DNA from 2 places in the Oceanobacillus phoenicis genome. Region 1 is predicted to be linked to the other one. Evidence: a T-box and tRNA genes for the amino acid it is inferred to sense, from the RefSeq annotation. Region 1 holds a T-box; the other holds one or more tRNA genes.
What was found. A T-box is a leader RNA that pairs with one kind of tRNA and senses whether it is charged. The one in region 1 lies ahead of pheS (phenylalanine--tRNA ligase subunit alpha), so its partner is inferred to be a tRNA-Phe.
Positions count from the first base shown of each region.

Region 2: it encodes a tRNA-Phe, which carries the amino acid that the T-box ahead of pheS (phenylalanine--tRNA ligase subunit alpha) is inferred to sense. The anticodon was not compared.

Region 1 is NZ_JBDFME010000001.1:2,367,190-2,370,609, forward strand. Features, by position in the region: gene sspI (small acid-soluble spore protein SspI) at 1-11, opposite strand, end outside; gene ABC346_RS11705 (TrmH family RNA methyltransferase) at 114-854, shown strand; T-box leader at 908-1,144, shown strand; gene pheS (phenylalanine--tRNA ligase subunit alpha) at 1,216-2,250, shown strand; gene pheT (phenylalanine--tRNA ligase subunit beta) at 2,278-3,420, shown strand, end outside.
Region 2 is NZ_JBDFME010000001.1:2,563,846-2,567,265, forward strand. Features, by position in the region: tRNA gene ABC346_RS12695 (tRNA-Asn) at 1,147-1,221, shown strand; tRNA gene ABC346_RS12700 (tRNA-Met) at 1,223-1,299, shown strand; tRNA gene ABC346_RS12705 (tRNA-His) at 1,312-1,387, shown strand; tRNA gene ABC346_RS12710 (tRNA-Ile) at 1,412-1,488, shown strand; tRNA gene ABC346_RS12715 (tRNA-Ser) at 1,500-1,592, shown strand; tRNA gene ABC346_RS12720 (tRNA-Phe) at 1,633-1,705, shown strand; gene sodA (superoxide dismutase SodA) at 1,876-2,487, shown strand; gene ABC346_RS12730 (MFS transporter) at 2,594-3,420, shown strand, end outside.

The DNA of each region.
Region 1 (3,420 bases):
TTTAAATCCATTATACACACTCCTCTTGAAATAGTGGACTATGGATAGTTTGACCAGAACAACAAAATATATGTATGATACAGATAGGAAAATAATGAAGGATGTTTTGAATCATGATTACTTCTATAAAAAATGAAAAAGTGAAAAACTGGAAAAAATTACATCGTAGAAAAGAAAGGTTAAAAACCAACACATTCTTAATAGATGGTATCCATTTAATTCAAGAAGCCTTAAATAGCAATTGGGTTATTCAAGAATTAATAGTTGTTGAAGGATATGAAATACCAAACGATGCTAAAGATATTCCTGTGGAGTATGTAAGCGAAAATGTATTAAAAGAAATATCACAGACACAAACTCCTCAAGGAATTATTGCTGTGGTAGAAATGAATAATACCAATGTACAGGGGGCGAACGAGCTGGTTATCCTTCTTGATTCCCTACAAGACCCTGGAAATATGGGGACGATTATCCGGACAGCCGATGCAGCTGGAGTCGATGCTGTTATATTAGGTGAGGGATGTGTTGATTTATACAATGATAAAGTTATCCGTGCTACACAAGGGTCTCTTTTTCATATACCAATTTATACTGCAACTTTGGAACAAGAAATTCATAAGTTACAAACACAAGGATTTACAATTTTAGCAACTGCATTACATGATGCTGTAGACTACACTGAAGTAAGAAATCAAAATAAAGTTGGTTTAATTCTTGGTAATGAAGGGGCAGGAGTAACTTCATCATTATTAGACATAGCAAATCAACGTATAAATATCCCTATCTATGGAAAAGCTGAATCATTAAATGTAGGCATTGCAGCTGGAATATTAATGTATCACTTAAAAAAATAACCTTGCATGCTTAGTATGTTTTTTCTATAATGGTTTTATTACTAAAAAAATCAATACAAGCGAAGAAGGAGCTAGCAAGACTCATTTTTGATCATTTAAGGGAGGGAATGTCCTGACTGAAAGCATTCCTATTGATGATGAGAATTGCATTTCACTCTGGAGCTAACACTTGGACCATAGATGAATGTAAAGGTGTTTCGGAACCATCCGTTATCAGGTTAAAGTTGGATTATAGAAATAATGTATAATCAACAAGGGTGGTACCGCGACCATAGAGCCTCGTCCCTTTTTGGGATAGGGGCTTTTTTGTATGTAAATCCGTTTTACGTATTGATGAGATGAATTAAGGAGGGTATAAAAAATGAAAGAAGAATTACACGCCATTCGTGATGAGGCCATTGCGTCTGTCGAAGAAGCAAATGATATGAAATCATTACAGGATTTAAAAGTGAAATATTTAGGGAAAAAAGGTTCGTTAACGAGTGTTCTAAGAGGAATGGGGAAATTATCAAAGGAAGAACGCCCAGTAGTTGGTGAAATTGCGAACCAAGTTCGTGAACAAATTACTTCTGCGTTAGATCAGAAAACAGAAAAAATTGAAGAAGAAGCGTTAAATGAAAAGTTAGAAAAAGAAACGATTGACGTGACTTTACCTGGTAATTCGGTACACATAGGCGGTAAACATTTGTTAACCAGTGTTGTTGAAGAAATAGAGGATTTATTTATCGGTATGGGATATGAAGTAAAGGAAGGTCCAGAAGTGGAAACAGATTACTTTAATTTTGAAGCATTAAACCTTCCTAAAAACCATCCAGCAAGAGATATGCAGGATACATTTTTTATTACAAATGAGTTGTTACTTCGCACACAAACTTCACCAGTTCAGGCACGTACAATGCAGGCATACAATGGAGAAAAGCCAATTAAAATGATATGCCCTGGTAAAGTTTATCGTCGAGATACTGATGATGCGACGCACTCTCATCAATTTAGACAAATAGAAGGATTAGTTATCGATAAAAATATAACATTAAGTGACTTAAAAGGAACGCTAGACATCTTTGCCAAGAAAATGTTTGGAGAGGAACGTGAAATTCGACTTCGTCCATCTTTCTTCCCATTTACAGAGCCATCAGTTGAAATGGATGTTTCATGTAAAGTGTGCAGTGGTCAAGGTTGTTCTGTCTGTAAGCAGACTGGTTGGATTGAAATTTTAGGTGGAGGAATGGTACACCCCCGAGTATTAGAAATGAGTGGATATGATCCGAAAGTTTACAGCGGATTTGCTTTTGGAATGGGTCAAGAACGTATCGCAATGCTTAAATTTGGAGTAAATGATATTCGTCATTTCTATACCAACGATATTCGATTCTTAAATCAATTTCACCAAGCATAAAACGGAAAAAGATAAAGGAGGAAGACCATGTTAGTATCTTATAATTGGCTAAAAAATTACGTGAATTTAGACGCGGTTACACCCGAAGAGCTTGCAGCGAAGATTACAAAATCAGGAATTGAGGTAGAAGGAGTAGAATACATCGCCGAAAAAAACGAAAATATAGTAGTTGGCTATGTGGAATCTTGTGAAAAACATCCTGATGCAGATAAATTAAATTTGACACAAGTAAATATAGGAGAAGAGACATTACAAATTGTATGTGGTGCGCCTAATGTAGCTAAAGGGCAAAAAGTTGCAGTAGCCAAACCAGGAGCAGTGTTACCAGGGAATATGAAAATCAAAAAAGTAAAACTTCGTGGAGTGGAATCAAACGGGATGATCTGCTCTCTTCAAGAACTTGGATTAGAAGAGAAGTATATACCAACAGATATTGCAGAAGGAATATTTGTTTTCCCAGAAGATGAGGATATCGAAGTTGGAACCAAGGTAGATCAGTGGTTGAATTTAACAGATGCTGTTTTAGATTTAGACGTTTTAGCTAATCGACCGGATGCACTGAGTATGTTGGGTGTAGCTTATGAAGTTGCAGCTGTTTTAGATCAACCAATTGATTTACCGAATGAAGAAATTGATTATATTGATGAGAATGCGTCTGATGAAGTTGAGGTTCACATTGATGCCAAGGATTTAAATCCTTATTACGGAGCATTTGTCATTAAAGATGTAGAGATTAAACCATCACCTTTATGGATGAGAAATTACTTAATGGCATCCGGGATTCGACCAATTAACAATGTAGTTGATATTACGAACTATGTACTGTTAGAGTATGGGCAACCACTGCATGCATTTGATTTTGATCGTTTTGGATCAAATAAAATTGTTATTCGTCGTGGATACGATGGGGAAGTAATCAAAACATTGGATGAACAAGAAAGAAAACTAACGAAAGATAATCTTGTGATAACAAATGGCAGTGAGCCGGTTGCCTTAGCAGGAGTAATGGGAGGATCAAATAGCGAGGTTACTGATAAGACCGTTAACGTATTATTAGAAGCTGCGTATTTTGAAGCTACTTCTGTTCGACATACCGTGAGACAAACTGGTTTGCGAAGTGAATCAAGTACCCGTTTTGAAAAAGGTATAGACCCGAATCGAATTGTTGAA
Region 2 (3,420 bases), 200 kb from region 1:
TTGTGTACTATCCTAACTAACTCGGAAAAGCAAGAACACTTTTCCGAGTGGTTTTCGCCTTTTGCTATTTAAGCTTGGCTCTCAACTATTTCAATTGTAGGAATAAACGGGTAGTAAATACCTTTAATGGAATCACTATACGGTGTGACAGTATCTAGAGATTTTTGTTGTTGGCTAAGTTGATTTAGTCTGTTGAAAAAAATTAATTAAAAATGAGAATAAAGGAGATATGTGTAATATTGACTCATTTGGAGTACATAATAATATAAACTTGTCTTCAAGAACATATGTAATTACGCTATCATAACTATTTTCTTTCAATAAAATTTCTATTAACTGATGCGTCGAAATAGCTTTAATATGTTTATAATTAATAGATCTATCGACTTGGATAAAATTATGGATGATAAAAGTTATCCATATCTTCTTTTGCTATTGTTGCCCATCCTATTAGTAGTTGCTTGGATGTTACAATTCCCCTCACAAAAAGCTTAAATAATGAGTTATTAAATTGATAGAGATTAACGCTTAGAAGATAAAATAGGTATCCGATAGCTTGTTGATTGAAATCATTGTCTAACCCTTTTTTAGTTTTTGCTTCTATCCAATGAAAATAAAATGGGGTTATTTTAGATGGTTTTGTTTAGGTTAATTGTTTGTGAGTGAGGATAAAAGAGATTGAACATTCTAAAAATGTTCACTTTGTTTTAAGTGAATTTAAATGCACTTCTGAATGCTTATTTTGAAAATTATAATTTAAATAATATCAAATTTATTTTCTTTTATGAAAATCTGTTCTAAATTGTTGTTCAAGAAGTTTATTGCAAGACAACTACATCACTCCATTAAAATAGGGCTAAGTATTTTAATATATAAAAAATAGTATAATTGAACTATAATAAAGTAATCGAGGATATTCAAATTGAAAGAAAATTATACTAAAAAAGTAGCTTTATATGATAAAAAGAAAAAAATGTAAAAATCTATTAAAATTTATGTTGAAATATAAAAAAGAACATGCTATTATAAATAACGCAGTCGAAAAACGAAATAAAAACTTTTGCAAAGACGCAAAAAAATGATTGACAGATTATGTTATACATGATAAATTATATTTCGTTGCTGTTATTACATAAACAACAATATTCCACAGTAGCTCAGTGGTAGAGCAATCGGCTGTTAACCGATCGGTCGTAGGTTCGAATCCTACCTGTGGAGCCATGGCGGTGTAGCTCAGCTGGCGAGAGCGTACGGTTCATACCCGTGAGGTCGGGGGTTCGATCCCCTCCGCCGCTACCATATATAATCATGGCGGTCGTGGCGAAGTGGTTAACGCACCGGATTGTGGCTCCGGCATACGTGGGTTCGATCCCCATCGATCGCCCCATGATAAATTTAATATTGAATAGAAGGACCCTTAGCTCAGTTGGTTAGAGCTATCGGCTCATAACCGATCGGTCGCAGGTTCGAGTCCTGCAGGGTCCACCATTTAACTATTCGGAGGTATACCCAAGTCCGGCTGAAGGGATCGGTCTTGAAAACCGAGAGGCGGGTCAAACCGCGCGGGGGTTCGAATCCCTCTACCTCCTCCATACATATTTTTCGTTTTATGAACAAATTAAATTCTAATACGGCTTGGTAGCTCAGTCGGTAGAGCAGAGGACTGAAAATCCTTGTGTCGGCGGTTCGATTCCGTCCCGAGCCACTTTTTAAAAAACAAGCAAATGCTTGTTTTTTTTAGTATATGAATGAAACCGAATACAAACATTGGTAATATAATGCATATCGTTTGCAACTACTTAAAAGCTTTGATAATCTTTTTAATATAAAGGGACATAAACCTTTACATCATTTATTTTAAGGAGGAAGATAAACATGGCAAAATATGAATTACCGGAATTACCATATGCATATGATGCATTGGAGCCAACAATTGACAAAGAGACAATGAACATTCACCATACGAAACATCACAACACGTATGTAACTAAATTAAATGATGCATTGGAAGGACAGGCAGATCTTCAAAGCAAGTCTGTAGAAGAATTAATCAGCAATCTAGATGCAGTCCCTGAAAGTGCTAAAACTGTAGTACGCAACAATGGGGGCGGACATGCAAACCATAGCCTATTTTGGAAGCTATTATCTCCGAACGGCGGTGGTGAGCCAACAGGTGAACTAGCAGATAAAATTAATGCTAAATTTGGTTCACTAGACAAATTCAAAGAAGAATTTGCAGCAGCAGCTGCTGGTCGTTTCGGTTCTGGTTGGGCATGGCTTATAGTAAACAACGGTGAACTCGAAATTACAAGTACACCAAATCAAGATTCTCCATTAATGGATGGTAAAACTCCAATTCTAGGACTTGATGTTTGGGAACATGCTTATTATCTTAAGTATCAAAACAAGCGCCCAGAATACATTTCAGCATTCTGGAATGTAGTTAATTGGGATCAAGTAGCGAAAAACTACGAAGAAGCTAAATAATTTTATAACTATAAATCAAAACACGTGAAATGATTTTCACGTGTTTTTTTTGTATAGATACGACTCCTTCGCAAAAAATAAAGTAGGAAAAGAAGGAGTCGTTATGATGTTCCAACAAATAAACAAATACTATCAAAAACATAAAATTGAAAATCGTGATTTAATCATTCTTTTATTAATTGGCGGATTATATTCAGGAGGTATTTTCTTATCGAATACATTTGTCAACGTCTACATTTGGAAACAATCCGGAGAATTAATAACAATCGCTAATTATAATTTAGCTAGTTACATTTTTCAGGCACTTGCATTTGTATGGGCGGGAAAGTTATCAAAAGCAATTGATCGTATACTTATCTTACGTGTTGGAATACTATTTCTTTGCTTATTTTTTGTTTGTGTATTATTTATTGGAGAATTGGCAGCTTATTATAACTTTATACTAGGATGCTTAATAGGTATCGGTTATGGGTTTTTCTGGTTATCTTTTCATGTTCTTACATTTGAAATAACTGAACCTGATACAAGAGATATGTTTAATGGAGTGTTTGGAATTTTAAGTTCCTTTGCTGGCATGGTGGGTCCGCTTTTAGCAGGTTTCATTATAGCGAATATGGTAGATGATGTCGGATATAATGTGATTTTTGGTATTTCTTTCTTATTATTTGCTTGTGCAGTGATTGCCAGTTTCTTTATCGTTCGAAAAGGCTCTAAAGGATTATTTGCAATGAAGCATATAGCAAAAGAAAAAAAGAGAAACAAAAATTGGAAAAGAATTTTACATTCGCATTTTTTCCAAGGGTTAAGAGAAGGGATCTTTGGGTTTTATATCACCATCTGGGTGTTTCTCGTTACAAATAGTGAACTCGCACTGGGGACATTTAATATGTTTTTATCCGGTTTATCGATTGTGTTTTATCTAGTTGCAGCAAA